DNA from 2 places in the Streptomyces sp. NPDC058812 genome. Region 2 is predicted to be linked to the other one. Evidence: riboswitches for the same ligand, from Rfam matches in the RefSeq annotation. Region 2 holds a riboswitch; the other holds the start of a gene.
The links. A riboswitch is a leader RNA that binds a small molecule or an ion and turns the genes downstream of it on or off. The one in region 2 is predicted to bind glycine.

Region 1: another riboswitch for glycine. It lies ahead of gcvP (aminomethyl-transferring glycine dehydrogenase); the one in region 2 lies ahead of gcvT (glycine cleavage system aminomethyltransferase GcvT).

The regions. Positions count from the first base shown of each region.
Region 1 is NZ_JBHYOB010000021.1:132,685-142,671, forward strand. It holds gene kdpA (potassium-transporting ATPase subunit KdpA) at 1-85, opposite strand, end outside; gene kdpF (K(+)-transporting ATPase subunit F) at 94-183, opposite strand; gene ACFW48_RS32575 (DUF1707 domain-containing protein) at 693-1,169, opposite strand; gene ACFW48_RS32580 (molybdopterin-binding protein) at 1,355-1,750, shown strand; gene modA (molybdate ABC transporter substrate-binding protein) at 1,955-2,791, shown strand; gene modB (molybdate ABC transporter permease subunit) at 2,788-3,597, shown strand; gene ACFW48_RS32595 (ABC transporter ATP-binding protein) at 3,638-4,735, shown strand; gene ACFW48_RS32600 (molybdopterin-binding protein) at 4,762-5,181, shown strand; gene gcvP (aminomethyl-transferring glycine dehydrogenase) at 5,267-8,152, opposite strand; glycine riboswitch at 8,329-8,424, opposite strand; gene ACFW48_RS32610 (PRC-barrel domain-containing protein) at 8,575-8,952, shown strand; gene ACFW48_RS32615 (DNA polymerase IV) at 8,993-9,987, opposite strand, start outside.
Region 2 is NZ_JBHYOB010000036.1:2,882-12,868, forward strand. It holds gene ACFW48_RS37365 (L-serine ammonia-lyase) at 1-1,073, opposite strand, end outside; gene glyA (serine hydroxymethyltransferase) at 1,172-2,437, opposite strand; gene gcvH (glycine cleavage system protein GcvH) at 2,452-2,829, opposite strand; gene gcvT (glycine cleavage system aminomethyltransferase GcvT) at 2,966-4,099, opposite strand; glycine riboswitch at 4,257-4,351, opposite strand; gene ACFW48_RS37385 (AAA family ATPase) at 4,531-5,199, shown strand; gene ACFW48_RS37390 (enhanced serine sensitivity protein SseB) at 5,275-6,078, shown strand; gene ACFW48_RS37395 (enhanced serine sensitivity protein SseB C-terminal domain-containing protein) at 6,292-7,089, shown strand; gene ACFW48_RS37400 (ABC transporter permease) at 7,405-8,412, shown strand; gene ACFW48_RS37405 (ABC transporter substrate-binding protein) at 8,483-9,987, shown strand, end outside.

The sequences.
Region 1 (9,987 bases), on a different contig from region 2:
TGTGGTTGCCCAGTGGGGCGTGCACGACAGCCAGTGCGCCGATGAGGGCGAGCAGTTGGAGCACGCCGGCGGTTACGGAACCCATGGGTACTCTCAGAACCTCTCCGGGAAGATCAGGGCGAGGACGAGATAGCCCAGCAGGGCGACGGCCACGAGCAGGCCGACGATGTTCTCGGCGGTCACAGCTTCGTCACCCCCTTGGCGACGAGAGCCACCAGCGCGAAGACCGCGATCGTGGTGACGACGAAGGCCAGGTCGGCCATCGTGAGCTCCTGGAGTGAGGTTCGGTTGCGACTAGGACGCTTCGAGCAAAGCTCCTGTTCGACCGGATGCGACCACCGTTGACGGGTCCCATACGGTGGCCTGTGCCCCTTTGACGGATCTCTTACGGTGCCCGGATCGGGACGCCCGGCAGCCGCCCGCGCGAGGCGAGGCACGGGCCCGCCGCGGAGGCGTGAGGAACGACGGCGCGCACGTCAGAGCCGCATCAAGGCCCGCCGCTCCCGCCCGCGCGGTCCCCGCGGCCGCCTCGAGTCCGGGTTGTCGATCAGCACCTGCCGGGACTGTGGCAGCGCCTGACCGAGGACGCGCGTACGCCGTCCGCGTCGGGCTCACTGCTGTGCGGGGCGACGACGCCGCGCCGCCCGGCCGGCCGGCCGGCCGCGTCGAGCGCGAGACCGCTCTGACGGTCTTCAAGGTCTCCGGACGGGAATGACGTACCGCGCCTGCGCGAAGCCGTGCCTACGCCTTTTTCTCGAACCTGCGACGCGCCGAACGCCCCACGGCCGGGTCACGAGCTCCAGCGCCCCGGCGCGCATGTCGAGGTCGATGTGGAGGGTGCCGTGGGTGATCACGGCGCGGTCGAGGTCGAGTGTCACCTCGCCCCAGGCCGACCGGATCTCCATCCGCCGCGGCACCACCCAGCCGTCGCCACACCGGGTGGACGCCCCTTCCTGCTCGGTGCGGACGACATCCTTCACCTCGACGGCCGGGCCCCCGCCCGGCGTCACCGGCAGGTCGGCGGTCAGGACTGCCGGCTCTCCCAGCGTCCGCGCGGTGAGCGCCGCCTCCACCCGCTCGTCCAGTTCCTCGGCGGTCAACCGGCCGTCCCCGGCGGCGCCGCTCAGCAGGACCACGACCTGGTCCCGGTCGGCGTGCGAGGCCCGCAGTCCAGGCGACTCGCCGACTCGCCGACTCGCAAGGGCTGCACCGTCATCGCTCCACGCCGGACTCCCCGGGGCGCCCGAGCGAACACCCCACCGTCACCGCGCACAGACTGACGCTATATCGCGTTATGCCCAACGGTCGGCCCCGCGTCACCACCACTTCCCCCCGGCGCCCTATCGTGACCGGCATGCAGTCCTACACGATCGGCCAGGCGGCGCGGCTGCTCGGCGTCAGTCCGGACACCGCCCGTCGCTGGGCCGACGCGGGCCGGATCACCACCCACCGCGACGAGGGCGGGCGGCGACTCGTCGACGGGCGCGACCTGGCCGCGTTCTCGGTCGGCCTGGCCCGGACCGGCGGCGCCGACGAGGAGACCCCGTACACCTCGGTCCGCAACGCCTTCCCCGGCATCGTGACCGCGATCAAGCTCGGCGACGTGGCGGCCCAGGTCGAGATCCAGGCCGGCCCGCACCGGCTCGTCTCCCTGCTGACCCGGGAAGCGGTCGAGGAACTCGGCCTGGAGGTCGGCATGGAGGCCACCGCCCGCGTGAAGTCGACGAACGTCCATATCGACAGGGCCTGACCCGCCGCCACCGTCAGTCCCGTACGAACGCACATGCCAGGCATTTTCCGTACCTGGCTAGCTCATGCGATGCGACAGGAGACTTACCCATAGCAGATGCGGAAGTATGATCGGCGCAACGGAGAGCCCGCCGTGCGCCCGGTCGCCCAGCCCGGCCGCGGAACCCGTCGGACTCCTGCCCCAACGCCGAGGGAGTGGCCCGTGATGACCCGTTCCGTGTGCCGGACCCGCCGCATCCGCCGGAGCCTGCGGGTGAGCGGTGCGGGAGCCGCCGCGCTGCTGGCCCTGAGCGCGTGCTCGTCGTCCTCCGGCCCGGATGCGGGCTCGGACTCCGCCGGTTCCTCGTCATCCTCCTCGTCGAAGGTCTCCGGCCAGGTCACCGTCTTCGCCGCCGCCTCGCTCAAGGAGAGCTTCACGACGCTCGGCGAGCAGTTCGAGAAGCGGCATCCGGGCACCGAGGTCACCTTCAACTTCGCCGGCAGCGACACCCTCGCCGCCAGCGTCACCGGCGGCGCACCGGCGGATGTGTTCGCCTCCGCCAGCCCTGGGACGATGGCCACCGTCACCGACGCCGGGGCCGCGGACGGCACCCCGTCCACCTTCGTGCGCAACCAGCTGGAGATCGCCACCCTTCCGGGCAATCCCGACAAGATCTCCTCCTTGAAGGACCTCACGGGCTCCGGGCTCAAGGTCGTGCTGTGCGACGAGTCGGTGCCATGCGGCGCCGCGGCACAGAAGGCGCTGGAGGCCGGCGGCCTCCGGCTCACCCCCGTCTCGTACGAACAGGACGTCAAGGCCGCCCTGACCAAGGTCGAACTGAAGGAGGCCGACGCCGCCGTCGTCTACAAGACGGACGTGAAGGCGGCCGGTGGCGAGGTGACCGGCGTGGACTTCCCCGAGTCGGCCAAGGCCGTCAACGACTACCCGATCGCCCTCCTCGAGGAGGCTCCCAACGCCGACGCGGGCAAGGCCTTCATCGAGCTGGTGAAGTCCGCCGAGGGGCAGCGGGTGCTGACCGCGGCCGGGTTCGGCACGCCATGAGGAAACCCGGCGTGCCCAGGACCGGTGCCCGCATGGTGCCGGTCCCCCTGCTGGTACCCGCCCTCGTCGGCCTGGCCTTCCTGCTGCTGCCCCTGATCGCCCTGCTGGTACGGGCACCGTGGCGCGACCTGCCCGACCAGCTGGCCAGCCCGGAGGTGTGGCAGGCCCTGCGGCTGTCGCTGCTGTGCGCCACGTCGGCGACCGCGTTGAGCCTGGTCGTCGGCGTGCCGCTGGCCTGGCTGCTGGCCCGCACGGAGTTCCCCGGCCGCGGCTTCGTCCGCGCGCTCGTGACGCTCCCGCTCGTGCTCCCCCCGGTGGTGGGCGGCGTGGCGCTCCTGCTGGCGTTCGGGCGCAACGGCGTCATCGGGCAGTGGCTGGACGCGTGGTTCGGGATCACGCTGCCGTTCACGACGACGGGTGTCATCCTCGCGGAGACGTTCGTGGCGATGCCGTTCCTGGTCATCAGCGTGGAGGGCACCCTGCGCGCCGCCGACCCGCGCTTCGAGGAGGCCGCCACGACGCTGGGCGCCTCCCGCTTCACCGCGTTCCGCCGGGTCACGCTGCCGCTGATCGCGCCGGGCATCGCGGCGGGCGCCGTCCTGGCCTGGGCACGTGCGCTGGGCGAGTTCGGGGCGACGATCACGTTCGCGGGCAACTTCCCGGGCCGGACCCAGACCATGCCACTGGCGGTCTATCTCGCCCTGCAGAACGACCCGGCGGCGGCGATCGCCCTCAGCCTCGTGCTGCTGGCCGTCTCCATCGCCGTACTGGCCGGTCTCCGGGACCGCTGGATGAGGGCGGCATGACCGGCTGGACGAGGCGTCCGGCCGGCCGGAGGAGGACGACGTGACCGACCCCGACGAACCGACCACCGCCACGGACCCCACCGACGGCCACGCGCCCGACGGCGGCCTCGACGCCCGGCTCGTCGTGGACCGCGGCACCTTCCACCTGGACGTCGCGCTGACCGCCGCGCCCGGCGACGTCGTCGCCCTGCTCGGCCCCAACGGCGCCGGCAAGACCACCGCCCTGCGCGCGCTCGCCGGCCTCGTCCCGCTCGCCGACGGCCACCTGCGCCTCGACGGTGTCGCCCTGGACCGCAGGCCGCCCGAGTCCCGCCCGGTCGGCGTGGTCTTCCAGGACTACCTGCTTTTCCCGCACCTCACCGCGCTCGACAACGTCGCTTTCGGGCCGCGCTGCCGGGGCGCGAGCAGGGCCGAGTCCCGGGCGCTGGCCGCCGCGTGGCTGGACCGCATGGGCCTCGCCGACCACGCGGGTGCCAAGCCGCGCCGCCTCTCCGGCGGCCAGGCCCAGCGCGTCGCACTCGCCCGCGCCCTGGCCACCAGTCCCCGGCTGCTGCTCCTGGACGAGCCCCTCGCGGCGCTGGACGCCCGGACGCGGCTCGAGGTGCGGGCCCAGCTCCGCCGCCATCTCGCCGAGTTCGAAGCCGTGGCCGTACTGGTCACGCACGACCCGCTGGACGCCATGGTGCTGGCCGACCGACTGGTCGTCGTCGAGAACGGCACGGTCGTCCAGGAGGGCGGCCCCGCCGAGATCGCCCGCCGGCCCCGCACGGACTACATCGCGCAGCTGGTCGGCCTGAACCTCTACCGCGGGCGGGCCGACGGCCACAGGGTCCGCCTCGACGCCGGCCCGGCCATCACCACCACCGAGAACCTCTCCGGTCCGGTCTTCGTGGCGTTCCCGCCGGGCGCCGTGACGCTGTACGCGGAGCGCCCCGCGGGCTCCAGCGCCCGCAACCTGTGGCACTGCGAGGTCGCCGGACTGGAGACCCACGGCGACCAGATCCGCGTGGACCTCACCGGCGAACTCCCGCTCGCCGCCGACCTCACCACGGTCGCGGCGGCCGAGCTCGGCCTCCACCCGGGCGCACCGGTGTGGGCGACGGTCAAGGCGACGCAGACACACGCATACCCGGCATAAAGGCCCTCTCAGGCTACGGTGCCCTCATGAGCCTGAGCATCCGCAACCAGCTCCCCGGCACCGTCACCGCCGTCACCCCGGGCGAGGCCATGGCGACGGTCAGGGTCCGCCTCTCGGGCGGCCAGGACCTCACCGCGGCGATCACCCGGGACGCCGCCGCCGACCTCTCTCTCACCGCCGGGACCGAGGTCCGCGCCCTGGTGAAGTCCACGGAGGTGTCCGTGGCGACCGGCCGCGTCGAGGGCCTGTCCATCCGCAACCGGCTGCCCGGTACGGTCACCGCCCTCACCGCCGGCGACGCCATGGCCTCCGTCCGGGTCGCCGTCGAGGGCGCCGAACTGACCGCCGCGATCACCCGGGAGGCCGCCGACGACCTGGGGCTGTCCGTCGGCGTCCCCGTCGTCGCGCTGGTCAAGTCGACGGAGGTGTCGCTCGCCACCGCGTGACACACGGCGAGAGGCGTGACACACGGCGAGAGGCTCCGTGCAAGGCCGTCCCGGGCCTGCACGGAGCCTCTCGCGTACCGGCGGCTCAGTCCTCGTAGGCGTCCAGCGGCGGGCAGGAGCAGACCAGGTTCCGGTCACCGAAGGCCTGGTCGACGCGGCGCACCGGCGGCCAGTACTTCTCGGCGGCGGACACCCCGCCCGGGAAGACGGCCTCCTCGCGCGTGTACGCGTGGTCCCACTCACCGCCCAGCGCACCGGCGGTGTGCGGCGCGCCCCGCAGCGGGTTGTCGTCCGCGGACCAGGCGCCGGAGCCGACCTTCTCGATCTCCGCGCGGATGGCGATCATCGCCTCGCAGAACCGGTCCAGCTCGGCCAGGTCCTCGGATTCGGTCGGCTCGATCATCAGCGTGCCGGCCACCGGGAACGACATCGTCGGCGCGTGGAAGCCGTAGTCGATCAGCCGCTTGGCGACGTCGTCGACGCTCACGCCGGTCGCCTTGGTCAGCGGGCGCAGGTCGATGATGCACTCGTGCGCGACCAGCCCGCCGGGGCCGTTGTACAGCACCGGGAAGTGCGGCTCCAGGCGCTTGGCGATGTAGTTGGCGGACAGCACCGCCACCTGCGTGGCGCGCTTGAGGCCCTCGCCGCCCATCAGCCGGACGTACGACCACGAGATCGGCAGGATGCCGGCCGAGCCCCACGGCGCCGCCGAGATCGGGCCGACGCCCGTCTGCGGACCGGCCGCGGGCTGCAGCGGGTGGTTGGGCAGGTACGGCGCCAGGTGCGACCGTACGGCCACGGGGCCGACGCCGGGACCACCGCCGCCGTGCGGGATGCAGAAGGTCTTGTGCAGGTTCAGGTGCGAGACGTCGCCGCCGAAGTGACCGGGCTTGGCGAGACCGACCAGGGCGTTGAGGTTGGCGCCGTCCACGTAGACCTGGCCGCCGGCGTCGTGCACCCGGGCGCAGATGTCGGCGACGTGCTCCTCGAAGACGCCGTGCGTGGAGGGGTAGGTGATCATCAGCACGGACAGCTCGTCGCGGTGCTTCTCGATCTTGGCGCGCAGGTCCTCGACGTCGATCTCGCCGTCGTCGGCGGTCTTGACGACGACGACCTTCATGCCGGCCATGACGGCGCTCGCGGCGTTGGTGCCGTGCGCGGAGGACGGGATGAGGCAGACGGTGCGCTGGTCGTCGCCGTTGGCGCGGTGGTAGGCGCGTACGGCGAGCAGACCGGCGAACTCGCCCTGCGACCCGGCGTTCGGCTGGAGCGAGACCTTGTCGTACCCGGTGACCTCGGCGAGCCGCTCCTCAAGCTCACGGATGAGGGTGAGGTAGCCCTGCGCCTGCTCGGCGGGCGCGAAGGGGTGCAGCTGCCCGAACTCTGACCAGGTGACCGGCTCCATCTCGGTGGTCGCGTTGAGCTTCATGGTGCAGGAGCCCAGCGGGATCATGCCCCGGTCCAGCGCGTAGTCGCGGTCGGCGAGGCGGCGCAGGTAGCGCAGCATCGCCGTCTCGGAGCGGTGCTGGTGGAAGACCGGGTGGGTGAGGAAGTCGTCGGTGCGCAGCAGCGCCTCGGGCAGCGACTCCTCGGTGGCCGCGTCCAGCGCCTCGATGTCGCCCTCGACGCCGAAGGCGTTCCACACGCCGCCGACCTGGGCGCGTGTGGTGGTCTCGTCGCAGGCGAACGACACGTGGTCGGCGTCGACGAGCCGCAGGTTGACGCCGTTCTCGCGGGCGGCGTGGACGATCGCGTCGGCCCGGCCGGGCACCCGCGCGGTGACCGTGTCGAAGTAGGCGCCGTGGACGATGTCGACGCCACCCGCCGCGAGACCGGCCGCGGTGATCGAGGCGTACCGGTGGGTGCGCCTCGCGATGGCCCGCAGCCCCTCGGGCCCGTGGTACACGGCGTACATACCGGCCATCACGGCGAGCAGCACCTGCGCGGTGCAGATGTTGCTGGTGGCCTTCTCGCGGCGGATGTGCTGCTCGCGGGTCTGCAGGGCGAGGCGGTAGGCCTTGTTGCCGTCGGCGTCCACGGAGACGCCGACGAGGCGGCCGGGCAGGCTGCGCGCGAACTTCTCGTGCACGGCCATGTAGCCGGCGTGCGGCCCGCCGAAGCCCATCGGCACCCCGAAGCGCTGCGTCGTGCCGATGGCGATGTCGGCACCCAGCTCGCCGGGCGAGGTGAGCAGGGTGAGCGCGAGCAGGTCGGCGGCGACGGTGACGAGGGCACCGAGCTCGTGGGCCCGGTCGACGACCGGCTTGATGTCGCGTACGGCACCGGAGGCGCCCGGGTACTGGATCAGGACGCCGTTGATCTCCCGCTCGGCGACCTCGGCCGGGATGCCCTCGCTGAGGTCGGCGACGACCACCTCGACGCCGGTCGGCTCCGCGCGGGTCTGTATCACGGCGATGGTCTGCGGCAGGGCGTCCGCGTCGACCAGGAACAGACCCTTCTTGTTCTTGCCCATGCGCCGGGAGAGGGCCATCGCCTCGGCGGCCGCGGTGCCCTCGTCGAGCAGCGATGCACCGGAGGTCGGCAGGCCGGTGAGCTCGGCGACCATCGTCTGGAAGTTCAGCAGGGCCTCGAGACGGCCCTGGGAGATCTCCGGCTGGTACGGCGTGTACGCGGTGTACCAGGCCGGGTTCTCCATGACGTTGCGCAGGATGACCGGCGGGGTGAAGGTGCCGTAGTAGCCGAGGCCGATCATGGAGTCGAGGACCTGGTTGCGGTCGGCCAGGGAGCGCAGCTCGGCCAGCACCTCGGCCTCGGAGCGCGCGCCCGGCAGGTCCAGCGCGTCGGCGTTCTTGATCACATCCGGCACCGCGGCGGCCGTCAGCTCGTCGAGCGAACCGTAGCCGACCTGCGCGAGCATCTTGGCCCGCGCCTCGTGGTCGGGGCCGATGTGGCGCTGCTCGAACGGCATTGCCTGTTCGAGTTCGGAGAGCGGGGTGCGATGGGCGGTCATTGCGGAGGCCTCCTGGTCTGACGACCTTCGAGGGGCACCACGGCGCGGGTACCCGAACGGCCTCCCCCTCTGTCATCTCGACCTGAGAGCTTCACCGGGCGGGCCCGAGGGCGCTCCCGGCTTTCACCGTCGGTGAGAGCGGAAGCCGTCGACCCCGCCCTGCTTTCCAGAGTGACCTCGTCCGTGCGGTACGTGAGCCTGAGAGATTCCGGGGAGGATTTGCTCCTTCGGCGCCTCCGGTGGTGTCCGGAGGACTCTCCCGCGCGGGGTCAGCAGCCGTTTGCCAGCGTACCAGCGAGGTCGACGCACGGACCTTCGAGTGGCCGACCGGCCATATGTGCTCTTTTGTAGTACTACGGATGATTTCGGCGGCTGGTGGGTCGGCTGGTGCGCGACCCCAGTGCGACCAAGTGGAGGGCCCCGTGCGTACCGACATCGACCCGCGCAACCTGATCGGCCGCAAGGCGTTCGACCGCAACGGCACCCGGATCGGCACCGTCGACGAGGTCTACCTCGACGACGCCACCGGCGTCCCCGAGTGGGCGGCGATACGCACCGGCCTGTTCAGCCGGGACGCCTTCGTGCCCCTGGAGCCGAGCGAGCTGCTCGACGGCACCTTGCGCGTGCCCTTCGACCGGGCCCTGATCAGGGAGGCCCCCGACTTCGGCGTCGGCCGCCACCTCTCGCCGGAACAGGAACTCCAGCTCTACCACCACTACGGTCTCGACGTGGCCGCTCCTCCCCCGCTCCCCGACCACGACTTCGGCAAGCTGGCGGGCCAGGGCAAGGAGGAGGGCTGACGATCCGGCCCCTCGCCCCACCACCGGGCAGCCTGGTCTCCTAGCCGGGTGCCAGACGCGCCGACCCCGCCGGGCCGGTCTCCGGGTCCGTCTCCCCGCCGAGGCCCGGGTCGGCCTCCGTGGTCGTCGGCCCGCTCTCCCCGGGTCTTCGCGGCACGGTCGGGACCAGCGGCAGCGGTTCCGCCGGTGTCAGATCCGGGTCGTCCACCGGGAAGGTCCGCACCCGGCCGGTCTCCGAGTACGGCGTCTCGAACCGCACGGTGACCCGCCCCAGCCCGCTGCCCTGCACCCACCCGTGTCCGTACTCCGCGTGCCGCACGTCGTGCCCCGACGGCCACCGGCGCTCGGCGGGCGCCGGCCGGTCCTCCTGGACGGGCTCGGCGTCGGGCTCCTCGGCGACTTCGTCGACCCGGTCCCCCGCCGCCTGTGCGAACAGGTCCTCCTGCGTGTAGTCGGCGAGCCCGCTGACGCCGACCCCGAGCAGCCGCACGCCGCCGGTGGTGTCCACGGAGTCCAGCAGCCGGGCCGCGGCCTCCCGCACCACCGCCGGGTCGTCCGTGGGCCCACGCAGCGTCTCGGAGCGCGTCAGCGTGGAGAAGTCGTACCTGCGCACCTTGAGCACGATGGTCCGCCCGGACAGCCCGGAGCCGCGCAGCCGCCGCACGCACCGGTCGGCCAGCCGCCCCACCTCCACACCGACCCGCACCCGGTCGTGGATGTCCACGTCGTAGGTGTCCTCGACCGACACCGACTTGGTCTCCCGCTCGGCCACCACGGGTCGCTCGTCGCGGGCCAGGGCCATGGCGTACAGGGCATGCCCGTGCGCCTTGCCCAGCAGCCGTACGAGCTCGTCCTCACCCGCCTCGGCGATGTCGCCCACCGTGGTGATCCCGGCCCGCCGCAGATGGTCTCCCGTGGCCGGTCCCACTCCGGGCAGCGTCCGCACGGTCATCGGCTCCAGCATGGCCCGCTCCGTCCCCGGCGGGATCAGGACCAGCCCGTCGGGTTTGGCCTCCTCCGATGCGATCTTGGCGA
Region 2 (9,987 bases):
ACCTCGGCGAGCGCGCCGGCCGCCATGGAGCAGGCCGAGCCGACCTCGCCCTGGCAGCCGACCTCGGCGCCGGAGATGGAGGCGTTCTCCTTGAAGAGCATGCCGATCGCTCCCGCGGCCAGGAGGAAGCGGACCACGCCCTCCTCGTCGGCGCCGGGCACGAAGTTCATGTAGTAGTGCAGGACCGCCGGGATGATGCCCGCCGCGCCGTTCGTCGGGGCGGTGACGACCCGGCCGCCGGCCGCGTTCTCCTCGTTCACGGCCATGGCGTAGAGGGTGATCCACTCCATGGACAGGGCCAGCGGGTCGCCCTCCGAGCGCAGCTTGCGCGCGGTGTTGGCGGCGCGGCGGCGGACCTTCAGGCCGCCCGGCAGGATGCCCTCGCGGGACATGCCGCGGTCCACGCACGCCCGCATCACGCGCCAGATCTCCAGCAGGCCCTCGCGGATCTCGTCCTCGTCGCGCCAGGACCGCTCGTTCTCCAGCATCAGCGCGGAGATGGACAGGCCCGTCTCCCGGGACAGGCGCAGCAGCTCGTCGCCGGTGCGGAAGGGGTACTTCAGCACCGTGTCGTCGAGCACGATGCGGTCCGCGCCCACCGCGTCCTCGTCGACGACGAAGCCGCCGCCGACCGAGTAGTACGTCTTGGAGAGCACTTCCGTGCCGGCCGCGTCGTAGGCCCACAGGGTCATGCCGTTGGCGTGGTAGGGGAGGGCCTTGCGGCGGTGCAGGACCATGTCGTCGTCGTAGGCGAAGGCGATCTCGTGCTCGCCGAGGAGGCGGATGCGGCCCGAGGACTTGATCGTCTCGACGCGTTCGTCCGCCGTCTCCACGTCCACCGTGCGCGGCGAGTCGCCCTCCAGGCCGAGCAGCACCGCCTTGGGCGTGCCGTGGCCGTGGCCGGTGGCGCCGAGTGAGCCGTACAGCTCGGCGCGGACCGAGGCGACGGAGCCGAGCAGCTCCTCGTTGCGCAGGCGGGCGGCGAACATGCGGGCCGCGCGCATCGGGCCGACCGTGTGCGAGCTCGACGGGCCGATGCCGATCGAGAACAGGTCGAAGACCGAGATGGCCACGGGGACTCCTCAGAACGGGGGTGGTGCAGAGGTGGTGCTTCGGGGCGGGGCGCCGGGCTCGCTTGTGGCGGGTACGGCGCCCCGAACACGCGCGGTGTCTACTTGTTGTTCAGACCCGGGTACAGCGGGTGCTTGTCGGCCAGGGTCTTCACCCGGGCCTTGAGGGCCTCCGCGTCGTAGGACGGCTTCAGCGCCTCGGCGATCACGTCCGCGACCTCGGCGAAGTCCTCGGCCGTGAAGCCGCGGGTCGCCAGGGCCGGCGTACCGATGCGCAGACCGGAGGTCACCATCGGCGGACGCGGGTCGTTCGGGACGGCGTTGCGGTTGACCGTGATGCCGACCTCGTGGAGACGGTCCTCGGCCTGCTGTCCGTCCAGCTCGGAGTCGCGCAGGTCGACCAGGACCAGGTGGACGTCCGTGCCGCCGGTCAGGACCGACACGCCCGCCGCCTTCGCGTCGTCCCGCACCAGGCGCTCGGCCAGGATGCGGGCACCCTCCAGCGTACGGCCCTGGCGCTCCTTGAAGTCCTCGCTCGCGGCGACCTTGAAGGCGACGGCCTTGGCGGCCACCACGTGCTCCAGCGGTCCACCCTGCTGACCGGGGAAGACGGCGGAGTTGATCTTCTTCGCCAGCTCGGCAGTGGAGAGGATCACACCGCCGCGCGGGCCGCCCAGCGTCTTGTGGGTGGTGGTGGTCACGACGTGGGCGTGCGGCACCGGGTTCGGGTGCAGGCCTGCCGCGACCAGACCGGCGAAGTGCGCCATGTCGACCATGAGGTACGCGCCGACCTCGTCCGCGACCTTGCGGAACGCGGCGAAGTCCAGCTGACGCGGGTAGGCCGACCAGCCGGCCACGATCAGCTTCGGCTGGGTCTCCTTGGCGAGGCGCTCCACCTCGGCCATGTCGACCTGGCCGTCGTCGCCCACGTGGTACGGGACGACGTTGTAGAGCTTGCCGGAGAAGTTGATCTTCATGCCGTGGGTCAGGTGCCCGCCGTGGGCGAGGTTCAGACCCATGATCGTGTCGCCGGGCTTGAGCAGCGCGAACATCGCCGCCGCGTTGGCCTGGGCGCCCGAGTGCGGCTGCACGTTGGCGTGCTCGGCGCCGAAGAGCGCCTTGACCCGGTCGATGGCGATCTGCTCGACCACGTCGACGTGCTCGCAGCCGCCGTAGTAGCGGCGGCCGGGGTAGCCCTCGGCGTACTTGTTCGTGAGGACCGAGCCCTGGGCCTCCATGACCGCGACGGGCGCGAAGTTCTCGGAGGCGATCATTTCCAGGGTGGACTGCTGGCGGTCCAGCTCGGCGTCGACGGCGGCGGCGACGTCGGGGTCGAGCTCGTGCAGGGGTGTGTTCAGAAGCGACATGCGGTCGTGACTCCTCAGCCGGCGGTGAAGGCGGTGTACTCGTCGGCGGAGAGCAGGTCGGCCGGCTCGTCCGTGACGCGCACCTTGAACAGCCAGCCGCCCTCGAAGGGCGCGGAGTTCACCAGCGACGGGTCGTTGACGACGTCCTCGTTGACCTCGGTGATCTCGCCGGAGACGGGGGAGTACAGGTCGGAGACCGACTTGGTGGACTCCAGTTCGCCGCAGGTCTCGCCCGCGGACACCGAGGCACCGACCTCGGGGAGCTGGACGAAGACGACGTCACCGAGCGCGTTGGCCGCGTGCTCCGTGATGCCGACCGTCGAGGCGCCGTCCTCGGCGCCCGACAGCCACTCGTGCTCCTTGCTGTAGCGCAGCTGCTGGGGGTTGCTCATGGCCTGGATTCTCCTGTACGCGAGGGAGTGCTGGTGAAGGGGGCTGCTGGTACGGGGAACTGCTGACACCGCTGGTGAGCAGCGAGGACGCGCGCGGGACGACAGGGTCCCGCCGCCCGGTGTCAGTGTGCAGTGTCTACTTCCGGCGCTTGTAGAACGGCAGCGCCACGACCTCGTACGGCTCGTGGCTGCCCCGGATGTCCACGCCGACACCCGCGGTGCCCGGCGCGGCGTGCGCGGGGTCGACGTACGCCATGGCGATCGGCTTGCCCAGCGTCGGGGACGGCGCCCCGGAGGTGACCTCGCCGACGACCTCGCCGCCGGCGACGACCTGGTACCCGGCGCGCGGGACCCGGCGGCCCTCGGCGACCAGGCCGACCAGGACGCGCGGCGGGTTCTGCTCGGCCCGGGAGGCGGCCTCGGTCAGCGCGGCGCGCCCGACGAAGTCGCCCTCCTTCTCGAACTTCACCACCCGGCCGAGTCCGGCGTCGAAGGGCGTCAGCGCGGTCGTCAGCTCGTGCCCGTACAGCGGCATGCCCGCCTCCAGGCGGAGCGTGTCCCGGCAGGACAGCCCGCACGGGGCCAGCCCGGTGCCCTCGCCCGCCTCGGTCAGCGCCTGCCACAGCTCCACGGCGTGCTCCGGCTTCACGAACAGCTCGAAGCCGTCCTCGCCGGTGTAGCCGGTGCGCGCGATGAGCGCCGGGACGCCGGCCACGGTGCCGGGCAGGCCGGCGTAGTACTTCAGGCCGTCCAGGTCGGCGTCGGTGAGCGACGCGAGGATGCCCGGGGACTCCGGGCCCTGCACGGCGAGCAGCGCGTAGGCGTCGCGGTCGTCGCGTACCTCGGCTTCGAAGCCGGCGGCTCGCTCGGTCAGCGCGTCCAGCACCACCTGGGCGTTGGAGGCGTTGGCGACGACCATGTAGTGGGAAGAGGCGGCCTCGCTCTCACCGAGCCGGTAGACGATCAGGTCGTCCAGGATGCCGCCGTCCTCCCGGCAGATCATGGTGTAGCGGGCGCGCCCCGGCTTCACGCTGCCGATGTTGCCGACCAGCGCGAAGTTCAGCAGCTCGGCGGCCTGCGGACCGGTGACCGTGATCTCACCCATGTGCGAGAGGTCGAAGAGCCCGGCCCGGGTGCGCACCGCGACGTGCTCGTCGCGCTCGGAGCCGTAGCGCAGGGGCATGTCCCAGCCGGCGAAGTCGGTCATCGTCGCGCCCAGCGCGCGATGCGTGGCATCGAGCGCGGTACGGCGGAGTTCTGTACTGCTCATCGGTCGGTCGTCTCCCAGGACAGGACGTGGCGAGGTCGATCCTCCCCATCTGTCATCGAAACCTGAGAGGTTCGCCACGACCACCGGAGTACGGCGACCAGGACTTGCACCTTGGGTGGGGCAGCCCGTCGAGGGGCGGCCCGCTTTTCAGATGTGCCTCGCCCGCGCGGTAACGGGGCCTGAGAGATTCAAGGGAGGGACTTGCTCCTTCGGCGCCCCGGCGATGGCCGGGGACTCTCCCGCGCGGATTCAAACGGCCGGTATGCAGTTGGCGCCGCCATCATTGCACGCCCGGCCGATCCATGGCAGACCGTGATCTGTAACCGGCCTGTGGCAGTAAGCGCACGAAAACGCGAGACCTGCGCATTACCTTCTCTTTACACTCGACGGGGATGGGAACTCGTGAACCGCCCCAGGGGAGGACGATCACGGTGAACAGGACCACGGCGTACGCCACGACCTCGGGACTCGCGCTGCCCAAGCAGCCGGTCGCCCCGGCACCGGAGGCGTGCGCCGAACTGCCCGCGCCCGTCGTCCGCGACCTGCGGGACCGGGAGGGCCACAGCCCGCACGCCCTGCTCTTCGGACCCCGGGACCTGGTGGTGATCACCGGCCTGCCCGGCAGCGGCAAGTCCACGCTGATGGAGCGCACCGTGCGCGGACTGCGCATCGACTCCCAGGACACCCGCGACCGCTGGGACCGCCGCATGCCGCGCTTCCTGCCGTACGGGCTCTACCGCCCCTTCGTCCGCCTCGCCCACTACGCCGGACTGCGCAGGGCGCTGCGCTCCGGCGAGGGCGTCGTCGTGCACGACTGCGGCACCCAGGCCTGGGTGCGCGGCTGGCTGGCCCGCGAGGCCCGCCGCCGTGACGGCACCCTGCACCTGCTGCTGCTCGACGTCGATGCCGGAGAGGCCCTGGCCGGCCAGCGCGAGCGCGGCCGGGGCGTGTCGCGGTACGCGTTCCTGCGCCACCGCACGGCCAACACCCGCCTGCTGCGCGCGGTGACCGAGGGCACCCTGCCCGCCGGCTGCACCTCGGCGATCCTCCTGGACCGGGCGGCGGCGGACACACTGCGCCGGATCGCCTTCACGGGGTGACGCAACGTAGGGCCGCAGGGCCGAACGGGTTAGCCTTTTCAGCCACAGCAGCGGTACCAGGCAGGCGGTAGGCAGATGGACATCCCAGGGGGCCTCCCGGCGGACTTCTCCGCGGGATTCCCGGCGCAGGCGCACCCCCACCCGCACGGCGGGTGGCCCGGCAACGAACTGGAGGAGGTGCTGTCCGCCTCCCTCGGCGTGCCGGGCGCCGGTGGCCGGATCGTGGAGGTGCTCGGCCGCAGCTTCGTGTGGATACCGCTGCCGAACGGCGGCGGCCCGAACAGCGGCCCCCTCGACCTGCCCTCGCTGGAGATCGAGGGCCAGGCCTTCGTGCCGGTGTTCAGCTCGGAGGAGCAGCTCCGCCAGGTCGCCGGCGCGCAGATGGCGTACACCATCGCCCCCGCCGCGGAGTTCGCCCGCGGCCTGCCCCCGCAGATCGGCATCGCCGTGAACCCGGACGGCGTGGTCGGCATCCCGCTGCCGCCACCGGCCGTGGCCGAGCTGTGCCGGGCCGGCCGCACCCCGCTGGACGGACCCGCGTCCGGCGGCCGGGTCCGCCTCTTCGAACCGGACTGGCAGGACGACCCGGTGGACTTCCTGGCCGCCGCCTCCGCCGAGTTCGCCGCCGTCGGCGTCGTGCGCACCGCCCGCCGCTGCCTGGCCGCCGTCGAGACCGCCGACCCCGTCATGTTCGTCGGTGTGGAACTCACCCACTGGGAGGACGACGCCCGCACCCTCCCTCTGGACGCCCTCGGCCGGGCCCTGACCAAGGCCCCCTTGAAAACCCAGGTCAACCTGGTCCTCCTGGAGGCGGCCCAGGACCCGGTCTGCGACTGGATGAGGGCAAACGTCCGCCCGTTCTACGACCGCGACTTGTAGAGAGCAATCTGCGGGACTCCTGGACGCCGGTCAGGGAAGCCAACCCAGGGGCGCGGGGCTGTATCGATGTGCGGCTCCGCCGCGTGGGCGCGACCAGCCGCGACCAACCCGCACCCGCCAACGGACACCGCACCCCGAGCTCATAGGCGCCCCCCACCCGGCGGAGCCTTAAGCTGGTTCCATAACCGGGAACTTCTCGAAGGGGCGATACACGTGAGCGCCAGCGGCACCGCGACCGGACAGGTCGAGCACATGCTGCGCCAGGTGACGCCCGGGCGCTACGACGCCTACGAGGCCCTGCTGCGCGCCCTCGCCACCCCCACCTCCGGCCAGGTCTGGATGCTGCTCTGGCACGGCCAGGCCGGCTCCCCGGACGCCCAGTACGGGAACATGGAGGTCGACGGCTACGGCTACGCGCCCTGCGTCACCTCCGCCCAGGAGCTGTCGGCCAGCGGCTGGAACCGGTCGTACGAGGTGGTCGACGGCCTGGAGGCGGCCCGCGCCCTCTACCCGGACCACTACGGCCTCTGGCTCAACCCGCACGCCCCCGGCGGCGGCGTCGGCATCCCCTGGCTGGATCTGCGCCGCATCGCCTCCGGCCTGGACCGTCAGCCGGCGGGGCCCCTGCGCCTGTCCGAACCGGCCATCGAGGTCCCCCAGTTCTACGCCCTGCTCGCGCAGAACGCCCACCGCACCCCGGCGGTCCGGGCGCTTCGCCGCGCCTGGGTGCAGCCGGCGCTGGGCGCGCCCTATCTCGCCATCGGCCTCGACGTGTACGACACCTCCCCGCCGGCCGTCGACGCGGTGCGCGGGATGATGCAGCAGTCCGTCGGCGCGGTGCCGGACGGGCTGCCGGTGTCGACGGTGGCGATGACCGACACCCACGACCCGGTCGCCATGTGGCTGCGCGCCCACGCCCGCCCCTTCTACGACCGCGAGGCCCACGGGGCCGCCCCCGCCCAGGCACCCGCGGGCGGGTACGGATACCCTCCGGCCGGGGGCCGGTACTGACCTTCGCAGGGCCCGTCCCGCCGCCGGTGGGCGGACATCTTCGCGCGTAGACGAGGGCATAAGGCGCCCCTCTGTCCTCGATGTCCCAACTCGTCCGCGTCCGGCCCCCGTTACCCAGTGTCCGGATAACGGAACACCTCAAACAGCATCACGGTTGCGCATCCATTCCCCTTCAAGTCTGGCTACAGATCGCCAAAGCGTTGAAGACTCCGGCAACAAGGGGTGGCTGTCCGCCCCTGCGTACGACGGACTGATCACGCCGCTACAGCGGCAAGTGCGGGCCGGCTACCGCCGGTTGAGAGGGGTCCCTGCCAGATGACGGCACCATTGCACGAGCCGACCGCGGAAGCGGCCCCGAGTGCGGCCGAGGAAGCGGCGGTTGCCGGCGCCGACGCCAAGGCGGTACAGGGGCGTTCCCTGGGCCGGATCGCCTGGGAGCGACTGAAACGGGACAAGCTGGCCCTGACGGGCGGCATCGTGGTGCTCGTTCTCATCGTGATCGCGGTGCTCGCGCCCGCGATCACCTCCCTCTACGGGCAAGATCCCAACTCGTTCAACGAGGACAGGATCGACCCACTGTTCGGCACCCCCGTGGGGTCCCTCGGCGGCATCAGCGGCGAGCACTGGCTCGGTGTCGAACCGGTCAACGGCCGCGACGTCTTCGCCCGCATCGTCCACGGCGCACGGATCTCGCTGCTCGTGGGCTTCCTGTCCGCGCTCGTCGCCGTGGTCATCGGCACCGTCCTGGGTGTCCTGGCCGGCTTCTTCGGCGGCTGGGTCGACGCCCTCATCAGCCGGGTCATGGACGGCCTGCTGGCCTTCCCGCAGCTGCTGTTCATCATCGCGCTGGTCTCCGTCATGCCCGACAACATGCTGGGACTGAGCGGCACGGGCGTGCGTCTGCTCATGATGATCCTGGTCATCGGCTTCTTCGGCTGGCCCTACATCGGTCGCGTGGTCCGCGGCCAGACACTCTCGATGCGTGAACGGGAGTACGTCGAGGCGGCCCGGTCTTTGGGAGCCGGACGGTTCTACATCCTGTTCAAGGAACTGCTGCCCAACCTGGTGGCGCCGATCATCGTCTACACCACGATGATGATCCCCACCAACATCCTGACCGAGGCGGCACTCAGCTTCCTGGGCGTGGGCGTCAAGCCGCCCACCTCCTCCTGGGGGCAGATGCTCTCGAGCGCGATCGACTACTACCAGTCCGATCCCATGTACATGGTGATCCCGGGTGTGGCGATCTTCATCACCGTTCTTGCCTTCAACCTCTTCGGTGACGGCGTACGCGACGCGCTGGACCCGAAGGGCTCCCGCTGACCTGCCGTACCGGCAAGCGACCCGTGGCTCCCGCACGGGGTCTCTCATCTAATCCGGAGGATCCGAGATCGTGACTACCCAACGCACCTCAGGGCGGCGCAAGCAGGCTTTGGCCGCTGCCGCAGTGGTCGCCGCGCTGCTGACCACGGCGGCGTGCGGCGGCGGCGGCGACGACAGCGGCGGCGGCGGTTCGAAGAACGGCGCGGCCAAGTTCGACGCGGCCAACAACAAGGTCCTTCAGGCCTCCGAGGCCAAGAAGGGCGGGACGCTGAAGTTCGCCAGCACGCAGGACGCCGACTCGTGGGACACCACGCGTGGCTACTACGGCTTCATGTGGAACTTCTCCCGCTACTACAGCCGCCAGCTCGTCACGAACAAGACGGAGCCGGGCGCCGCCGGCGCGCAGGTCACCCCCGACCTCGCCACCGGGCTCGCCAAGGTCTCGGACGACGGCAAGACCTACACGTACACCCTGCGTGACGGCGTCACCTGGGAGGACGGCAAGCCGATCACCTCCAAGGACGTCAAGTACGGCATCGAGCGCGTCTGGGCGCAGGACGTGCTGTCCGGCGGCCCGACGTACCTCAAGGAGGTGCTCGACCCGAAGGACGAGTACCCGGGTCCGTACAAGGACAAGTCCAAGGACAAGCTGGGCCTGAAGGCGATCGAGACGCCGGACGACAAGACCATCGTCTTCAAGCTCCCGCAGGCCAACTCGGACTTCGAGGAGATGCTGGCGCTGACCTCGGCGTCCCCGGTCCGCCAGGACAAGGACACCAAGGCCAAGTACACGCTGCGGCCGTTCTCCTCGGGTCCGTACAAGTTCGAGTCCTACAACCCGGGCAAGGACCTCACCCTGGTCCGCAACACCGAGTGGAAGCAGGAGTCGGACCCGGTCCGCAAGGCGTACCCGGACAAGATCACGATCAAGTTCTTCTCCAACGCCAATGAGCTGGACGCCCGTCTGATCTCCGGCGACTACGACCTGGACCTGGCCCAGACCGGCCTGTCCCCGCAGGGCCGCACCACCGCCCTGAAGGAGCACAAGGGCAACCTGGACAACCCGGTCTCGGGTTACATCCGGTACGCCTCGTTCCCGCAGAACGTGAAGCCGTTCGACAACATCCACTGCCGCAAGGCCGTCCTCTACGGGGCCGACCACGTCTCGCTGCAGACCGCGCGCGGCGGCCCGGTCGCCGGCGGCGACATCGGCACCAACATGCTGCCGCCGTCCGTCCCGGGCTCCGAGGGCCAGAAGTACGACCCGTACGAGATGGCCGGTGCGAACAAGAAGGGCAACGTCGAGAAGGCCAAGGAAGAGCTGAAGGCCTGCGGCAAGCCGAACGGCTTCAAGACCACCATCGCCGTCCGCAACAACAAGCCGGTCGAGGTGGCCACCGCCGAGTCGCTCCAGGCGTCGCTGAAGAAGGTCGGCATCGACGTCGAGATCGACCAGTACGACGGTGCGCAGTACGCCAGCACGGTCGGCAGCCCCTCGAACGTGAAGAAGAAGGGCTACGGCATCATCATCATGGGCTGGGGCCCGGACTTCCCGTCCGTCCAGGGCTACGGTCT